Regions from separate parts of the Novilysobacter luteus genome, predicted to be linked through region 2. Evidence: predicted binding sites of a transcription regulator. Region 2 holds the regulator's gene; the other holds the start of a gene.
What was found. Region 2 encodes FliA, which starts transcription of late flagellar genes. Its sites were predicted from a motif close to TAAAGTTTNNCNNNCNNNGGCCGATAA; they were not measured.
Positions count from the first base shown of each region.

Region 1: the regulator FliA is predicted to act here: its motif matches at 2,468-2,494, upstream of KOD61_RS05925 (GGDEF domain-containing protein).

Region 1 covers NZ_OU015430.1:1,263,260-1,272,719, forward strand. Annotated here, with positions in the region: gene KOD61_RS05900 (DUF2388 domain-containing protein) at 1-148, opposite strand, end outside; gene KOD61_RS05905 (mechanosensitive ion channel family protein) at 296-895, opposite strand; gene KOD61_RS05910 (DksA/TraR family C4-type zinc finger protein) at 996-1,262, shown strand; gene KOD61_RS05915 (hypothetical protein) at 1,372-1,746, shown strand; gene KOD61_RS05920 (DUF4136 domain-containing protein) at 1,750-2,355, opposite strand; gene KOD61_RS05925 (GGDEF domain-containing protein) at 2,694-3,725, shown strand; gene KOD61_RS05930 (hypothetical protein) at 3,815-4,075, opposite strand; gene KOD61_RS05935 (COG4315 family predicted lipoprotein) at 4,405-5,070, shown strand; gene KOD61_RS05940 (COG3904 family protein) at 5,090-6,169, opposite strand; gene trhA (PAQR family membrane homeostasis protein TrhA) at 6,331-6,984, shown strand; gene KOD61_RS05950 (FKBP-type peptidyl-prolyl cis-trans isomerase) at 7,048-7,515, opposite strand; gene KOD61_RS05955 (tetratricopeptide repeat protein) at 7,765-8,379, shown strand; gene KOD61_RS05960 (N-formylglutamate amidohydrolase) at 8,454-9,305, shown strand; gene KOD61_RS05965 (flavohemoglobin expression-modulating QEGLA motif protein) at 9,296-9,460, shown strand, end outside.
Region 2 covers NZ_OU015430.1:706,715-716,174, forward strand. Annotated here, with positions in the region: gene KOD61_RS03240 (chemotaxis protein CheA) at 1-498, opposite strand, end outside; gene KOD61_RS03245 (protein phosphatase CheZ) at 686-1,312, opposite strand; gene cheY (chemotaxis response regulator CheY) at 1,309-1,701, opposite strand; gene KOD61_RS03255 (RNA polymerase sigma factor FliA) at 1,748-2,500, opposite strand; gene KOD61_RS03260 (MinD/ParA family protein) at 2,497-3,390, opposite strand; gene KOD61_RS03265 (flagellar biosynthesis protein FlhF) at 3,377-5,167, opposite strand; gene flhA (flagellar biosynthesis protein FlhA) at 5,242-7,308, opposite strand; gene flhB (flagellar biosynthesis protein FlhB) at 7,305-8,474, opposite strand; gene fliR (flagellar biosynthetic protein FliR) at 8,502-9,290, opposite strand; gene KOD61_RS03285 (flagellar biosynthetic protein FliQ) at 9,301-9,460, opposite strand, start outside.

The DNA.
Region 1 (9,460 bases), 560 kb from region 2:
CCACCTTGTCGTCGCCCGAGGTGCTTCCCGAGCTGCCCGACGACCCCGCCGAGGATGCGCCGGCCGAGGTACCGCCAAAGCTGGAGGCCATCACCGGGCCCGAGGCGAGGACGATAGCGGCAAGGAGCAGAGTGGCGGGTCGGATCATCTGGGTTGTCTCGTTCGAAAGGAGGGCGGGGCACCGATTGCGGCGCAAAGACTAACGCGCACGCGACGGCGAGGTGCTGAATCCGGGCGGGCGGGACGAAACGCCGCGTGGAAATGTGATGGCGATGGCGGCGCGTACGGGAGTGTGTCAGCCCGCGAACTCGCTGTGGGGCTCGCCGGCCGACGTCTGTGGCGGCGCCGGTGCGGTTCGCCAGCGACGCACAGTGCGCTGGAAGAAGAGGTTGTTGGGCACCCGCAGCACGGTGTCGGAGCCGTCCTCGCGATGCTCCTGCAGGGTCGTGTAAACCAGGTTCACGTCGATGACGCGACCTTTCAGCCCGGGCTTTTCGCCGTTCTCGAGGATCTCGATGTGGTCATACAGTCGGAACGGCCGGGTGGTCAGGATGAGTACCGTGCAGAAGATGTTGGACAGCACGCTCCACGCCGCGAAGAACGCCACCGCGCCAACCGCCGCGAACCCGGTGAACGCCGTCCACAGCACGGTACCGGAGACACCCAGGCGCTCCAGCACGAGCAGCAGCGCGGCTGCATAGATGAGGAAGCCGATGACACGTCGACCGGCGATGGCCAGTTCGGGCGGGAAACCGCGTCGCGTGCAGAGACGGTCGACCACGCGCCGTGTCACCGCCCGCAGCAGCCAAGCGGCCAGCAGGATCAGCAACACCTGTCCCAGCGGCACGACCACGGTCAGCCATTCCTGGATCCACGGGGGCAGTCGTTCGGTCATCGGGTATCGCCGGGCGCAAGGGGCCGACAAGGATAACGGGGCCGGTGTTCACGCCGTCCGGGATATCCTCCCAATGCACGTGAAAACACGGAGGAATGCCATGGCGACCGGCTGGGCAGGCGACGGCGCGGTACAGGACCAGATCGATGCGACCGTCAAGGACGCGATCAAGCGGGCCCGCAGCCAACTGCGCGAGGGTCCCGGACTGACCCACTGCGAGGAGTGCGACGCCACTATCCCCGAGGCGAGGCGTAAGGCCGTTGCCGGGGTGCGGCTGTGCTTGGCTTGCCAGGAAGCGCACGACCGCGAGGAGCTGGGGGCCTCCGGTTACAACCGGCGGGGCAGCAAGGACAGCCAGCTGCGTTGACGAGTCCGAACGCGCGATGAACACGTCGCGCTCACCGGCGCCAACCTAACGTCCCCGGGCACCCCGGGGGATCCGCCGCCGGGGGAGTGTTCCTCCGGAGGACTTCGTTATGGACGTCGCGTCGATGCTGCAGGTTTCCGTCCTGTTGTTCCTGGTTGCCGCCCTGGGCGGCGTGACCATGGCGGGCATCCGGTTTGCCGGCAAGCACAATCCACCCGCGTGGCTGGCGATGTTCCACGGCCTGCTGGCCGCGGCCGGACTCACGTTGCTGGCCTACGCGGCACTGGCCGAAGGTGTCCCCGCGATGGCCCAGCTGGCGCTGCTGCTGTTCCTGGTCGCGGCGGGCGGCGGCGCGGTGCTGAGCCTGCGCTACAAGTGGAACAACCTGCTGCTGCCCGCGTGGCTGGTGATCGTCCACGCGTTGGCCGCGGTGCTGGGTTTCGTGTTGCTCGCGGCCGTGGTGCTGCTCGGCGCAGACGGCTAGGACTTACGGCAGCACCGCGCCCGAACCGGCCACGAACGGATACCGGGCAAAGATCGCGGCGACCGCCTGATCCGCCGACGCGGCACGTTCCTGGGCGGTGCGCTGGGTCACCCGGCCGATCGCGTCGCCGGTCCAGACCAGGTGGTTGCGCTCGGCGTCGACCAGGTCGACCGTGAGCGTGCCGACGGTGTACTGGCGCACGCGCGTTTCGTCATACCAGACGGGCACGGCGAAATAGCTGCGGGCGCGATAGCTGTAAAAGTACTGCACGTCGCTGCGTGGCACGTTGTAAACGTCGCGCTCTTCCCGGATATAGCCCTGGAAGTTGACCCGCAGGTCGGGGTCGGCCGGATCGAAGCGGTAGCCGCGTGCGTCCATCTCGCGGCGGACAGACTGCTTGATGCGGTCGGAGAGATAACTGGTGTAGCCCGACTGCTCCATCGCGATCGGCTCGTAGAATGCGTACGTGCGATAGGCGGAGAAGTCCACGGTCGGGTCGGCGTCGGTACTGACGCGCGGCCCGGTGGCACAGGCGGCCAGCAGCAACGTGAGCAGGACGGCCAGCAGCAGCCGGAACGGGGTTTCCCGGGAAAAGTGGCGACGAGTCATGGCGCAGCGCTCCTGAATCGGACACGAAGACGCTAGCAACGCGTCCGGCGCGCCCGCGTGAAGCCGCCGGGACCCCGATTCCACCGCCCGTCCGATCGCCAACAATTACCCCTCAAGTGCGCGCCAGGGCTGCCGTTAACAGGGACGACCACTCCCGCGAGCGTCCCTTGGACTCACAGAACCGTGTTGCCGAACCGCCGGGCGCCCGAATCGCGGGGCCCGGGCGGCAGCGTGCCCGGAAGCTGTGCGACAGGGTGCTGTGCGACCGGGTGCTGTGCGACCGGGTGCTGGGAGGCGACCCACGGCTCCGGATCCGGACCACCCAATGGTTGATCACGGTGGCCGTCTACATCGGTTGCGGGACCGTCTTCGGTCTCGCGATGGGCATGGGGTGGGTGGCGCCGGACGCATCGATGCTGCCGTGGGCGACGTTCGTCGGGACCATGCTGGCCGTGCTGTACGTGGCGCTGCGCAGCGGCTGGAGCGCACGCTTCCACGATGCCGCGCTCACTGCACCGCAGATCGTGCTGGGCGTGACCGCAGCCTGCTGGGGCTACGTGCTGGGTGGGCCGGTGCGCACCGCGGCCTTGTTCCCGCTGTTGCTCGTGCTGATTTTCGGCACATTCTCACTGGGTTGGCGACGGATCCTCTGGCTGACCGTATTCGCCATCGTCTCGCTGTCGTTCTCGATCGCGCTGCGGCATGGGCCGTCGCCCGGCGGGGACTGGTCGCTCGACGCGCCGGGGATGCACGTCGACCTGGTCAACCTGGGCATGCTGGTGGTGCTGCTGCCGGCCACGTCGCTGGTGGCGGTGCGGCTGTCATCGCTGCGACGCAAGCTGCGGTCGGAGCGTCGGGCCCTGACCGAGGCGTTGGCGGAAGTGCAGCGGCTGGCGACCCGCGACGAGCTGACCGGGCTGCCCAACCGGCGCCACATGCAGGAGCTGCTCGATCGTGAGCTGGCGCGCTCGGCACGCCACGAACACCGCTTCAGCATCGCGCTGATCGACCTGGACCACTTCAAACGCATCAACGATGCCCACGGTCATGCGGCGGGCGACGCGGTGCTGCGGTCGTTCGCGATGACCGCGGTGGGTGGGCTGCGCGGACACGACGTGCTCGCCCGCTGGGGCGGCGAGGAGTTCCTGCTGCTGATGCCCGATACCGCGGGGCCCCAGGCCGAGGCAACGGTGTGGAGGATGCTCGAGCGCGTCGGGCACCTGCCTTTCATGGATGCCGGATCGTTGTCGTTCTCGGCCGGTGTGTGCGAGTACCGCCGGGGTGAGACCGCGACGCAGTTGCTGGATCGCGCCGATGTCCAGATGTACGAAGCCAAGCGGGCCGGGCGCGGCACGGTGCAGGTCGGCTGAAAAAACCGGCCCCGCTTCCGGGTACTGGCAGCGAGCGACGCGCAAGAAAAAGGGCAGCCGAGGCTGCCCCTTTTCGTCGAATGCCCGGATCAGGTATTCGGGTCGTCGTTCTCGTCCTCGTCCGCCGGCTCCACGTCGACGTCCGGCACCGGCACGGTGACGTCCTTGGTGCCGACATCCACGTCCGGGGCGTCGACGTCGTACTTGGGCACCTGGCCCGGGTCCTGGACTTCCACGTCCACGTCCGGCAGCTCGCCTTCCTGCGTCTGGTCGACGTCGCACGCCGCCAGCGCGAACGTCGACGCCAGGGCAACGGCCAGTACAGCGCTCTTCTTGATCAATCGGGTCATGTCGCGACTCCTGGTAAGGGTGGGTCGATAGTTGCCGGAGCCGCGTCGACGCCGGGTGAGAGCGTGGACGTGGAAAGTTCCGACATGAAGAAGGCCCAGAGGCGGACAAGGAACGAGCGCCGTCTGAGCCTTCCGTGCCAGGACGCTCGCGCCGGACCTCAGCCCTTTGCTTCGCGTTCCTGACAAGCGCGAAACTACGCCGGCCGGTGTTACCCCGCTGTCAAACGCGGCATCACGTCCACTGCACGAACCGGGAACCCTCGCTTAACGCCGCAGCGCCTATTGATCGTCTGATCCATGACAAAGGCCTCAAGGCCAAAGGAGCAGCGGTGAAACCGACCCCATCGCCGAACACCCGTTTCCGTGCCGGCCGTGCCAGCGTGGCGGGAATCGCGCTTGTGCTTTCGATGCTCGCCGGGTGCGCGCAGGACGCGGCCGACCACGTCGATGCCGACGATGTCCAGCAGGCCGCCGCTGACGACATCCCCGGCGACGAGCGTGGACCCGCGACGCCGCCCGGCACCGGGCCGGACAGCACCGCCGGCGGGACTGTAGAAGGCACCGGCCAGGTGGCGACGCAGAGCGGCGTCGACCGCCCCGACGCCAACACGGTCTCCGCCGCGACCGCCGGGGCGTCGAGTCCGTACTTGGTGAACGGAGCCGGGAGCGCGCTGTACTTCCTGGAAGGCGATGCCGACGGCAGCGGCTGCGTCGACCACTGCATCGAAGCCTGGCCACCGGCCCTCGCCGCCGAAGTGGCGCCGAGCGCCGGCGACGGAGTCGACGCGACGATGCTGGGGACCATCAACCGCGGCGACGGGTCCGTCCAGGTCACCTACGACGGCCACCCGCTCTACCGGTACGCGGGCGACGTGGGTGCGGGTCGTACCAACGGCATGAACGTCCGCGACAAGTACGGCCAATGGCACCTGGTGGGAGCTGACGGCAAGCCCGTAGCCGGCGAGGCAGCCGGGACGACTGCCGCGGACGAGTAGCCAGGCTCCGCACGCCCGCTCAACCGGCGGGCGTGCTGTCCGCGTCGGCGTCGGAGGCTTGCGAGGTCGAGGCGTGGATGGCCTGGTCGAACTCCGAGAATGGACTGTCCAACCGGCACTTGCCGTCCGGGAAGCCGAACCGCTCGCGCAGCTCCAGCCCGCAGGTGTTCATCGCGTCCAGGTTCTCGTCCTGGCGCGCGCACTTGCGGTCGAAACTGCGGAAGAAGTTGTCGCGGCGACGCACGAAGTCCTCACCGCACTTGCGCGCGAGGCGGATGCGGTCGAGGTCGTCCTGCGCAGCATTGATGCCGACGATGCCGAACTCCTCCAGCTCGTGGGTCGTGAGCAGGCGAAGGCTGCGGTTGGGCACCGTCATCATCATGTCCGCGAGGGCCACCGCGCCGCCGTTGCGGGCCAGGTACTGCTCGATGTTGGCGTGGACCTCCTGCAGTTCCTGGCTGAGCTCCGCGCGCGACGTCGCGCCCGACTGCAGGCGGATGATCCGGTGCACGCCGACCTTGCCGGAGATCAGGCGGTTGTCGCCGCCGGCCAGCACCAGCACGCACGAGCTGTGGCAGACCGCATCCTCGCGCACCCAGATGGTCCAGCCGGCCTCGGCGATAAGGTCGCCGGCCCGGATCGCGGCTTCCACCTGGCCGCCGCTCGAATCGATGTCCAGGATGCGGTTGCGAAGACCCATCCGATCGGCCATCACCCCGACGCGCTCCACCAGCGTGACGAAATCGGTCGCGACCTTGCCCGAGTAGCTCAGCCGCAGGACGCCAGTCTCCTGGCAGGGCGCCATCGTCTCCGACATCGGCTCGAAACCCAGGTCGGACAGGGTCGCGCCGTCACCCGAAGTTTCGTAGTCGACTTCGCAGCTGATCCTCGCCTCGCCCGATTCCAGCATCGCCTCGGGCCAGTCGGTGGTGGTCGCCAGGTCCGCAGGGGGCTCGGGGACCGGCGGCTCGTCGACCGAGACCGCGCCGTAGTTGGTCTCGCCGTCACCACTGGTGGCCTCGATGATCACCGGTTCCTCGACCGGCGGCGTCTGATTGCACGCGCACAGCGCCACGCAGAACAGCAGGAGCGGGAGCATTCGGGCGCGCATCGGATCCTCTCGGCGGGCGTCGCGGCAAGGGCCGACGACAGTCACCGCAGTCTAGGACACGCACCCGCGCGCGGGAGCAACCTGCGATGAACATCACGCCGTCCGCTGCGACTGGCGCCTCGCCGCCCGGGCAGGGTTAGGATTGCACCATGCGCCCCCGTACCGAAGGAGCCGTGACCGTGAACGATGTCGGCGAGGAACTCGCCAATGCACTGACGCATGGCCTCGGGGCGGTCGCGGCGCTGGCCGGCGGCGCGGTGCTCATCACGCTCGCGGCGGTGTTCGGCGACGGCTGGCAGCTGGCCGGAGCGATCGTCTTCGGCGTCTGCCTGCTGCTGCTCTACCTGGCGTCGACGCTGTACCACTCGGTGTCGGACCCGATCGCCAAGGCGCGGCTGAAGGTGCTGGACCACTGCGCGATCTACCTGCTGATAGCAGGCACCTACACGCCGTTCACCCTGATCGGCCTGCGCGGGCCCTGGGGCTGGGGGCTGTTCGCGGGGATCTGGGCGCTGGCGATCGCCGGCGTGGTGTTCAAGCTGTTCTACACCGGCCGGTTCCGGCTGCTGTCGACCCTGCTGTACATCGCGATGGGCTGGCTGGTGCTGGTGGCGATCAAGCCGCTGCTGGACGCGCTCGATGGCTGGACACTCGGCTGGCTGCTGGCCGGTGGCGCCTGCTACACGCTGGGAACATTCTTCTACCACCGGCCGTCGCTGCGCTATTCGCACGCGGTGTGGCACCTGTTCGTGGTGGCCGGCAGCGTCTGCCACTACATCTCGGTGATGGCACAGGTGGTCTGACCACCACGCAGCAAAAAGCCCGCGTCGCCGCGGGCTTTCCAGTGCATCGCAACGTCGCCCGGATCAGGCGGCGTCGACGTGCCCCTGGTTCAACTCGGCTTCCGACGCCTCGCGCACGTCGGCGACCTGGACGTCGAAATGCAGGTTCTGGCCGGCCAGCGGGTGGTTGCCGTCGACCGTCACCTCTTCGGTGTCGACCTTGGTCACGGTGACCATCAGCGGGCCCTGGGCCGTGCGCGCTTCGAACTGCATGCCCGGCTGCACCGAATCGACACCCTCGAACGCGCTGCGCGGCACGACCTGGATCAGGCCGTCGTGGCGCGGGCCGTAGCCCTGCTCGGGAGCGATGTCGGCGGTCAGGCTGTCGCCGGTCTTGCGCCCGGCAAGCGCCTGCTCCAGGCCCGGGATGATGTTGCCCGCGCCCTGCAGGTAGCTCAGCGGCGCGTCGGCGGCGGACTTGTCGATGACCTCGCCGGCGTCGTTGGTCAGGGTGTAATGGATGGCGGCGACGCGCCCATCGGCGATCTCCATGGGAAACCTCACTGGTAACAAAAGGGGGGTGGAATACGCCGGTCAACCCACGGCGCGGATGGCATGTAACCCGCCCAGCCTAGGAAACCCGCCGCCGCGCCGCAACCCCGCGCATCCGGCGCGCGTGGCTGATCTGCGCGACAATCCCCGTTCACCTGACTGGGGGTCCGGTGCCTGGGGGTACGCCGTTTATTTCGCGTGCACCTTGCGCCGTCTACGTTTCGCGCTCGCAGCGCAAGGAGCCGTTTGATGACCCTGACCGCAATCGTCGGACCCGGAGGCGCGCGTCGCGCGTTGCTCGCTGCTTCGCTCGCCGTGGCGGTAGCCGGCTGCGCCACTTTGAACCCTGACCAGGATGCCCCGGATTTTGGCGCGTCGATGGCGATCGCCCGTGCGCACCTGGAGGCCGGCCAGGCCGATGCGGCGGTCGTTGCGCTGGGCACCGCGGCCACCCTCGACCGTGCAAGCAAGGAACCGTGGCTCGAGATGGCCCGCATCCGGGAGTCCCAGGGCCGCCACGTCGATGCGCTCGCGGCGGCCGAGCAGGTGTTGCGGCGTGACCCGACCGATGCGGCCGCGCACGAGATCACCATCGCGAGCGGGCTGGAAGTGGCGCGTCGCACGCTGCAACGGTTGCTTGCGACCGAGCAGCCGCCCGATGCCGACCAACTCGCTACGGCGCAGGCCATCGGTACGTTGATGACGCAGGTGTTCGGCCCGGAGTTCCTTGTGTCCGACGAGCTGCGCACACAATTGGCGCGCGAAGCGGTGGCCCGCTACAAGGCGCGGCGCATCGAGAAGCTGCCCGAAGCCCGCCAGGAAGCGCCCAAGGGCGATCCGCTCGACCTGCTCGGTGGCGACTGACCCGGCTCGGCGCCTCCGGACCCGCCGCAGTCCAATCACGGACTCTCCATGCGGGCGATGGGAGCATCGTCGCCATGCAGAGCCTCCAAGAATCCTCGCCGCAGTTCTTCTCCCGCGACGAACAACTCGTCCTCGAACAACCTTCCGACGACTGGGACCTGGTGCTGGGTGACGGCCCCGTGGTGGCCACGGCCATCCACGATGGCCACGCCATGCGTGACTCGCTGCTGCCGTACCTGGCCTTCAGCGAGGAAGAGCGCCGCCGCGACGAGGACCCGCTGACCGGCATGCTCGCGGTCGTCGGCGACGTCCGCCTGACGGTGCGCACCTCGCGCTTCGAGGTCGACCTCAACCGTCCGCGCGCCAAGGCCATTTCCACCAACCCCGCCGACACCTGGGGCTTGCAGGTGTGGAAGGGGCCGCTGCCGGACGCCGAGCTGGAACGGTCCCTGGCCATCCACGATCGCTTCTACGCGATGGTCGGTTCGCTCATGGACGAGATGATCGAGCGCTGGGGCTGCGTGCTGTTGCTGGACATCCACAGCTACAACCATCGTCGCGACGGCGCGGACGCCGAGCCGGCCGAGCCGCATCGCAATCCCGACATCGACCTGGGCGTCACCACCCTTGACCCGCGCCGCTGGGGCCGGGTGGCGGACCGCTTCGCCGAAGTCTTGCGCGGGCACGAGGTCGGGGGTCGCCGACCCGATGTGCGCGAGAACGTCCGCTACGAGGGCGGAGGCCATTTCCCGGAGTGGCTGTACTCCACCTACGGCGAACGCGTCTGCGCGATCTCGCTGGAGTACAAGAAGATCTACATGGACGAGTGGACCGCGCAGGCCGACATCGCCGTGGTGGAGCAGTTCCGCGCGGGGTTGCAGGACGCGGTGGACGCCGTCCGCGGCGAGTTCCTCGCATGCCGGTGAGCGCACGGCCGGACGAATGCACCGCCCGCCCGCTGCCGCCGGTGGCGGCCCAGGTGGACGCGCACCTGGCCAGCATGGACGGCGAGGTCGACTGGTTGCTGGCGCTGTCGCCGATCCACAACGATGCGTTGTGGGCGGAGTTCGAGGCGAGTGGT
Region 2 (9,460 bases):
GTTGCCGTGCAGGCTGTCCAGCAGCGCTTCGAAGTCGAGATCGTCGATGTCGTCACCGCCGGCAGCCGGGCCGCTGGCGTCCGCCTGTGCCGTCGCGGTCGCCGATGCACCGGCACGCAGGGCGTCGAGCAGGCCCTGCGGCGCCGGCATCAGCACTTCGCCGGCGGCGACGCAATCGAGCAGGTCCACCAGCAGGTCGAGCGACTGCTGGGCACCGTCGAAGGCCTCGGCGTCGAGCGGCACCTCGCCGCTGCGGGCGGCATTGAGGCGGTCCTCGACCGCATGGCAGATCGCCACCATCGGCGGGAAGTCGAGGAAGCCGGCACCGCCCTTGATGGTGTGGAAGCCGCGGAACACCGCATTGAGGCATTCGCGGTCGGCCGGGCTGCGCTCCAGCGCGACCATCTGCTCGCCCAGCTGGTCGAGGATCTCGCGCGCCTCGATCAGGAAGTCCGCGCAGATATCGTTGCCGGTGTCGTCTTCAAATGCAGCATTCATGGCCTGCCCCCTGCCGCCGTAGGAGCGACGTCAGTCGCGAACCACTGACAACCGGATGGACGGCGCCAATCCAGGACGCGCACGATGGCCGCCCCCGCGATCGTCGCGGTGTCGCGGCGTACCTCAATGGTTCGCGGGTCGCGACTGACGTCGCTCCTACAGGAATGGGTGCGGCGGCGCATGGGCGTCAGAGTCCCAGCGAGGACAGCAATTCGTTGGCGTCGTCCTGGGTCGCCGGGGCGGCGTCCAGTCCGGCGATCGACGGGCCATTGCCGCGATTGGACAGGTGCAGCGGCTCGCTCGGGCCGGTGACGTCGCCGAGGCCTTCCTGCACGGCGCGCACCAGCTCGACCACGCGCAGGATGATCTGCCCGGTGAGGTCCTGGTACCCCTGCGCGGCGGTCATTTCCGACAGCCGCTCGCGGATGCCGGCAATGGCGTCGACCTGGGTGGCGTGCCCTTCCTGCAGCTTGCCAAGCAGGCCCGAGCATTCCTGGATCAGGTCCAGGGTGCGCATGCTGGCGGTCTCGGTGAGGGTCACCACGTGCTCCAGGCGGGCGCAGGCGTCCGGCAGCGAGCCGTGGCCGGTGTGTTCGGCGGGGCCGCCGAGCGCCAGTTCCAGCTCGCGCGCGATCCGCGCCAGGCCCTGCACGAACGGCTGCGTGCGCCACTGGATCAGCTCGTCCACGTTGGCCCGCCAGCCGGCATGGTCGTCGTGCTCGAGCGCCCACAGCGCCGCATGCAGGCGCCGCGTGATCAGCTGGCGGTCCTGCACGGGGATGGCCGTGGCCGGCGAACCGGCATCGGTGCTCACGCCGCGCTCTCCAGCCGCTCCCAGATCTTGCCGAGCTTGTCGCCCAGCGTGGCCGCGGTGAACGGCTTGATCACGTAGCCGTTCACGCCAGCCTGGGCGGCCTCGATGATCTGCTCGCGCTTGGCCTCGGCCGTCACCATCAGCACCGGGGTCTTGGCCAGGGTGGCGTCGGCGCGGATCGCCTTGAGCAGGTCGATGCCGGGCATGCCGGGCATGTTCCAGTCGGTGATCACCAGGTCGAACGGACCTTTGCGCAGCTCGACCAGCGCGCTGGTGCCGTCGTCGGCCTCGGTGGTGTTGAAGAAGCCCAGGTCGTTGAGCAGGTTCTTGACGATGCGGCGCATGGTCGAGAAGTCGTCGACGATGAGGATCTTGATGTTCTTTTCCATGGGTCAGGCTCGTGCGGGTGTTCGGGAATGGGGGGCAGCGGCGCAGTCAGACGTCCTGGTCGAGCTGGGCTTCCTCGCGCCAGTCGCCCAGGCGCGCGCGCAGGCGCAACATCGCCTGGCCGTGGATCTGGCAGACCCGCGACTCGCTGATCGACAGCACCGCGCCGATCTCGCGCAGGTTGAGCTCCTGCTCGTAGTACAGCGACAGCACCAGCTGCTCGCGTTCGGGCAGGTCGCCGATGGCGCCGCCGAGGGCTTCGCGGAACGCGGAGTGCTCGAACTCGCGCGCCGGGGTCGCGTTGGCGGTGGACGCCAGCCGCGGCTCGCCGTCGTGCTCCTCCAGGTGCGCATCCAGGCTGATCAGCTGGCCGCGCGCGGCGTCCTCCAGCATGCGGTGGTACTCGTCGAGCGATACCTCGAGCCGGGCGGCGACCTCCTGCGCGGAGGCGGCACGGCCGGTGTCCTGCTCGACACCGCGGGTGGCGGCGACCACGTCGCGGTACTTGCGATGGACCGAGCGCGGCACCCAGTCGCCACGGCGGATCTCGTCGATCATCGCGCCGCGGATGCGGATGCTGGCGTAGGTCTCGAACGCCGCGCCCTGGTCGGCCTGGAAATTGCGACCGGCGTCGATCAGGCCAAGCATGCCGGCCTGGATCAGGTCGTCGACCTCGACGCTCGCCGGCAGGCGCGCGGCGAGGTGGTGGGCGATGCGGCGCACCAGCTCGCCGTGGCGCTCGACGATGAGCGCGGTGTCGCTGGGCTGGTGGGCGCGGTAGGCGGCTGCGGCGGTGCTCATGCGGCGGCACTCCGGGACGGTTGCGCGATCAGGCGCTCCATGAAGAACTCGACGTGGCCGCGCGGGCCCGGCGGGCTCTGCCACTGGCCGGCACGCCGGGCGATGTCGCGGAACGCGGCCGAGGCGGGTGCCGACGGGAACGCGTCGACCACCGCTTCCTGCCGCTGCACTGCGCGGCGCAGCCATTCGTCGCGCGGGATCGCGCCCAGGTAGTTGAGGGTCACGTCGAGGAACTTGGAGGTGACGCGCTGCAGCTTGTCGAACAGCTGGCGCCCCTCGGCCGCGTGCTGCACCTGGTTGGCGAGGATCTGCACCCGGCTGACGCCGCGGTCGCGGCTGAGCACCTTGATCAGCGCGTAGGCATCGGTGACCGAGGCCGGCTCGTCGCAGACCACCACGATCACGTCCTGCGCCGCCTGGCAGAAGGTCAGCACGCCGTCTGCGATGCCGGCCGCGTTGTCGACCACCATGGTGTCGATCGGCACGTCCAGCTGGCTGAAGGCGTGCACCAGGCCGACGTGCTGCTGCGGCAGCAGCTCGGTCATGTGGCGCTTGCCGGAAGCGGCCGGGACGATCCACATCCCGCCGGGGCCTTCAAGCAATGTGTCGCGCAGCTCGCAGCGACCGGCCAGCACATCGGCCAGGGTGAAGCGGGGCGACAGCCCGAGCATCACGTCGACGTTGGCCAGGCCCAGGTCGGTGTCCAGCAGCAGGGTGCGCTGGCCGGCGTTCTGCAGCGACAGCGCGAGGTTGACCGAGACGTTGGTCTTGCCGACGCCGCCCTTGCCGCTGGCGACCGCGATCACTCTGACGGGAGCGGGGCGCACGGACTCCGGCGCAGCGCCGGGCTGCGTCGCCGGGAAAGCGGGATTGTGGTCAGGCGACGGCATGACGGTCCTCGGTGGCAAGGGGGTTATCGGCAGCACGGCGCAATTTCTCCAGTTGCAGCACGAGGCGGGAGGCGTCGGCGTGGGCGAGGTCGGTCGCGACCTGCTGTCCGGCGGTGGTGTAGGCCAGGCTCAGGCCGTTGCGGATCACGGTCGACAGCGCGGCGCCGAGGCGGCCGGTCTCGTCGAGCTTGGTCAGCACCACGCCCTCGGGCGTGGCCATGCGGTACCGGCGGACCACCTCGTTCATGTCGTGCGGGTGGCCATTGGCCGGCAGCACCAGCAGGCTGCGCACGTTGCGGGTGGCGCGCAGCCAGGTGATCTGGCCGAGCAGGGCGCGGTCGCGGGCGCCATAGCCGGCGGTATCGACCACCACCAGCGGGTAGTCCTGCAACTGGTCCAGGGTCTGCTGCAGCGCCTCGGGGCCGTTGGCCTCGCAGACGGTGATGCCGAGGCGGCGGCCGTGGGCGTGCAGCTGCTCGCAGGCGCCGACGCGCTCGAAGTCGGTGGTCACCAGCGCCACGTCGCGGGCCCTGTGGCGGGCGGCAAAGCGGGCGGCGAGCTTGGCCGCGGTGGTGGTCTTGCCGGCACCGGTCGGGCCGACCAGGGCGATCACGCCACCGTCGTCGATAGGCTCCTCGCGGCTGATGGTCAGCATCCGCGCCAGCTCGGCCAGCATCGGGGCATGCACCCGCGCCGGGTCCAGCGCCGGGTCGATCTTCGCTGCCAGGGTCTGCGCCAGCGTTTCGTCGCAGCCGTAGCCCAGCAGGGTGTCGAATGCCGCGGCGCGCGCCGGCGAGCCGCGCAGTCGCTCAACCGCGAACTGCCCCATCTCGCGCTCGATCAAGTGGCGCATGGTGGCCAGTTCCTCGCGCATCGCGGCGACGGCGGGATCGGCGTCCCAGCGCGGGACGGCGTGGAGGTGGCGGTCGGTCGCGGCGGCCTCGGCGGCCTCGTCGTGCCGCGCGACTGCGTCGGTGCTGTCGTCCAGTTCGGCGACCGGTGCGAGCGACAGTTCGATCGCCTCGGCGGTGGCTGACGGGTGCGCGGGTTCTGCTTCGGGCGCCGGCTCGGGCAACGGCTCCAGGCTCAGCTCGAGCTTCGGGGCGGGCGTGACATGGACCTGCGGCGCAGCGGCGGCCTCCGCAGCCTCCGGCGACGGGTGCTGCCGCGGCGGCGCAGGCGGGGAAACCGGGGTGGCCGGCATCTGTGCGGCCGGCGCAAGCGCGGCGGGCGACAGGCTGACCACGTCGTTGGCGGGTTCGGCGTCGGCGACGTTGGCCGGCACCGCGCCGAGCGCGGCCATCATCGCGTCGAAGCGGCTCTGGCCGGCCTCGGCCACAGTGGCATCGTTGCGCGCGGTGTCGCCGTGCGAGGCGCCGGAGGTGAGCTCGGCCAGGGTCGGTTCGTTGGAGGCCGGACGGACCGTGTCGCCGATCTTGAACACCGCGCGGGCACGGGTGGCGAGCGTTTCGCGGACCGAAGGGGCGGGGGCCGTGGAGGCCGCGGCGCGCGCGGCGGAAGGCACCGCGGCGGAAGGCACCGCGGCGGGTTCGGCGGCGGCTGCCGGCGCGGCATTGGCGGTGGTCGGCGAGATCCGCGGCGTCGCCGCACGAAGGGCCTGGTGCACAAGCGCCTCGTCGTAGTCGGTGGCCGAGACCACCTCCACCCCTTCCGGACACGGACGGTTGGAGAGGATCACCGCATCCGGGCCTTGTTCGTCGCGGACCATCCGCAGCGCGGTGCGCATGTCGCTGGCAATGAATCGCTTGATTCTCATCAACTACCCCTGACCACTCCGGCGTGTGCCGTTCTCGTTGCGTCCTGCACCGCCGTGGCGGTGCCTCGTTGTGTTCAGCCGATCGCGCCGACCAGGCGCAACCGTTTGTCTTCCGGCACTTCCGTGTAGGCCAGCACCGACAGCGCGGGGACGCTGTGGCGGACCAGCCGCGCGATGGTTGCGCGGATGCCCGCCGGGACCAGCAGCACCGCGGGTTCGCCGCGGCCTTCCTGCTGGGTCACGCACTCGCTGAGGTTCTGGTGCAGCCGCTCGGCAAGTCCGGGTTCCAACGCGGCCCCCTGGCCGTTGACCGAGTCCTGCAATACCCGTTCCAGCGCTGGCGCCAGGGTGTAGACGGGCAGTTCCGGGTTGAGCCCGTTGAGCTCCTGCACGATGAAGCGGCCCAGCGCGGTGCGGACCGCGGCGGTCAGCGTGGCCGGGTCCTGGGTGTGGGCGCCGTGCTCCAGCATCGCCTCGACGATCTGCCGCATCTGCCGCAGCGGCACCTTCTCCACCAAGAGCGACTGCAGCACGCGCACCACCACCGACAGCGGCAGCAGCTTGGGCGTCAATTCCTCGACGAGCTTGGGCGCCGCCTTGCCGACACTGTTGAGCAGCTGCTGCGCCTCCTCGTGGCCGAGCAGTTCGGCGGCGCGCTCGCGCACCACGTGGGACAGGTGGGTGGCCACCACGGTGGCGGCGTCGACCACGGTGTAGCCCAGCGACTCGGCGTGCGCGTGCTGGCTCTTCTGGATCCAGACCGCGTCCAGCCCGAACGCCGGGTCCTTGCCGGGGATGCCTTCCAGTGGGCCGAACACCCGGCCTGGATCGAGGGCGAGCTCACGGTCGGCATGCAGCTCGCCGGTCGCCACCGGCACGCCGTGGACGAGGATGCGGTACTGGCCGGGCGCCAGCTCCAGGTTGTCGCGCACGTGCACGGCCGGGATCAGGAAGCCCAGGTCCTGGGTCAGCTTGCGGCGCACGCCTTTCAGGCGCGCCAGCAGTTCGCCGCCCTGGCTCTTGTCGACCAGCGCGATCAGCTTGTATCCGACCTCCAGCCCGAGCGGCTCGACCGGGCGCACCTCGTCCCAGCTCAGTTCGGCGGTGGTCGGCGCGGACGCCAGCTCGGCGGCCTCGTCCTCGACCCGCGCATCGGTCGCGCCGCGCTTGTGCAGCCGCCACGCCGCATAGCCGAGCACCGCGGCCAGCACCAGGAACGGCAGGTTGGGCATGCCCGGCACGATGCCGACGAGCCCCATCAACAACGCGGCGACGATCAGTGCGCGCTTCTGCCCGAACACCTGCTTGCGTACCGCCGGGCCCATGTCCTGCTCGCGGGTCGCGCGGGTGACCAGCATTGCCGCGGCCGTGGAGATCAGCAGTGCCGGCAGCTGCGCCACCAGGCCGTCGCCGATCGCGAGCAGCGTGTAGGTCTGGGCCGAGTCGCCGAAGGCCATGTCGTGCTGCAGCAGGCCGATCAGGATGCCGCCGACCAGGTTGATCACCAGGATCAGCAGGCCGGCGATGGCGTCGCCACGGACGAACTTGCTGGCACCGTCCATCGAGCCGTAGAAGTCGGCCTCCTCGCGCACTTCCTCGCGGCGCGCGCGGGCGTCCTCGCGCGACAGCAGGCCGGCATTGAGGTCGGCGTCGATCGCCATCTGCTTGCCGGGCAACGCGTCGAGGATGAAGCGGGCCGAGACTTCCGAGATGCGCCCCGAACCCTTGGTCACCACCACGAAGTTCACGATGGTCAGGATCGCGAAGACGATCAGGCCGACCGCGTAGCTGCCCCCGATCACGAACTGCGCGAACGACTCGATCACGTGGCCGGCCGCGGCGGGGCCTTCGTGGCCGTGCAGCAGCACCACGCGGGTGGAGGCGACGTTCAGGCCCAGCCTCAGCAGCGTGACCATCAGCAGCACGCTGGGGAACACGGAGAACTCGAGCGGCCGCTTGACGTAGACCACCGCCATCATCACCACCAGCGACAGCGCGATGTTGATGGTGAACAGCGCGTCCAGCATCAGCGGCGACAGCGGCACCACCACCATCGCCAGCATCGCCAGCACGATGATCGGCGCGGCGGCGCCGTTGCGGATCGCGGCGGCGATGCCGGAAAGCCGGCTCCCGGTGCTCATCGCGTCGGCTCCCCGTCACCGTTGGCAGGCCCGGCCGCCGTGTCCGGCGCACCGTCGGCGCCGACGTCGACCTGGGCCAGCACCGGCATCGGCCCGTGGGACGGGTGCCAGTGCCTGAGCTGGTACACGTAGGACAGCACCTGTGCGACGGCAGCGTAGAGTTTCACCGGGATTTCCTGGTCGACCTGCGCCTGCCGATACAAGGCGCGTGCCAGCGGCGGCGCCTCCAGTACCGCGACCCGGTGCTTGCCGGCCACGTCGCGGATCGCCAGCGCCATCTCGTCGACGCCCTTGGCCACCACCCGCGGGGCGCGCATGTTGCCGGCGTCGTACTTGAGCGCGACCGCGTAGTGGGTCGGGTTGGTCACGACCACGTCGGCGGTCGGCACCGCCTCCATCATCCGGCGCTGCGACATCTGCTGCGCGATCTGGCGGACCTTGGCCTTGACCTCCGGGTTGCCCTCCATCTCCTTGAACTCGTCGCGGATCTCCTGCTTGGTCATCTTCAGCTTGCTGCGGTGCCGATAGTGCTGCCACGGCACGTCGATCGCGGCCAACAACGCGAGCGAGCCGACCATCGCCAGCAGCGCCCACAGCGCGGTGTCCAGGCCGGTGGCGATGGCCTCCTCCAGCGACATGCCGGGGATCGCCAGCAGCTTGTGGAAGGCGCGGTAGACCATGGCGCCGCCGACGCCGAGTACCAGCCCGACGCGCGCGAGCGAACGCAGTAGTTCGGCCAGGCTCTCCTTGCCGTAGATGCGGCCGAGGCCGGTCATCGGATTGAGCCGCTTGATGTCGGGCTGCAGTGCCTTGCCCGAGAACCGCAGGCCGCCCAGCAGCGCCGGGCTGATCAGGCAGGCGAGCAGGGCGGCGGCCAGCATCGGCAGCACCGGCAGTACCAGGCCACCGGCCAGCCGCGCGCTGTGGGCGAGCAGCCGGTCGGGGTGGCCAAGCAGGGCCGGGTCGAGGATCAATGCATCGCGCAGCCAGCCCTGGCCGGACGCACCGAGCGAGGAGGCGGTCATCATCAGGGCGATGGTCGCGGTGCCGAGCACCGCCACGTTGCCGAGTTCGCGCGAGCGCGGGACGTCGCCCTTTTCGCGGGCTTCGCGCAGGCGTTTCTCGGTAGGTTGTTCGGTGCGGTCGTCCTTGTCTTCGCTCGCCATCTGCTCGCCGGCCTTGCTCTGCGGTTGCTACGGGGTCAGTGCGCGGGCGGCGAGGAAGGCATCCTCGAACAGCCGCTGCACCGGCCCCTGCAGTTCCCGTGCCAGCAGGCTCAGCAGGACCAGGCCGACCAGCAACGCGACCGGCAGGCCGATCTGGATCGGATTGAGCGAGGCGGCCGCGCGCGACAGCACGCCGAACGCCAGGTTGGACGCCAGCAGTGCCATCATCACCGGCAGCGCCAGCAGCAGGCCGACGCGCAGGCAGGTGCCGAAGAACGCCGGCAGCGCGGCGAGGAAATCGCCCAGGTCGGCCAGTGGCGTGCCGATCGGAAGTGCCCGGTAGCTGTCGACCAGCAGGTTGACCAGCGCCAGGTGGCCGTCGAGGGTGAAGAACAGCAGCCCGAACACCAGGAAGAACCACTGCGACAGCACGTTCGACGATGCGCCGCTGAGCGGGTCGGCCATGGTCGCGAACGACAGGCCCATGCCCTGGCTGATCAGCTCGCCGGCGAATTGCCCGGCCTCGAAAGCCAGCCGCAGCACCAGCCCCAGCGCGATGCCGACCGCGAACTCGCGGACCACGTTGAGCACGGTGGCGGCGTTGACCGCGGCCGGGGGCGGTTCGGGCAGTACCGTCGACATCGCCGCGGACAGCGCCAGTGCCAGGATCAGGCGCGCCTGCACCGGCATGCCGCGTCCACCCACCATCGGCAGCACCTGCAGCGCGGCGCCGATGCGTAGCAGGTGCCATAGCACCGCGGCGAGCATGCCGAACAGGTTGAGCCCGTCGACGGTGGTGGCGGTGACCGGGTCCATCGAGCGCGGATCAGCCGATCAGGTGCGGGATGCGCTGGAACAGGTCGATGGTGAACGACACCAGCCGGCCGAGCAGGAAGTGACCGGTCAGCGCCAGCACCGCCACCAGCGCGATGGCCTTGGCCACGAAGGCGATCGTCTGCTCGTTGATCTGGGTGGCGGCCTGGATC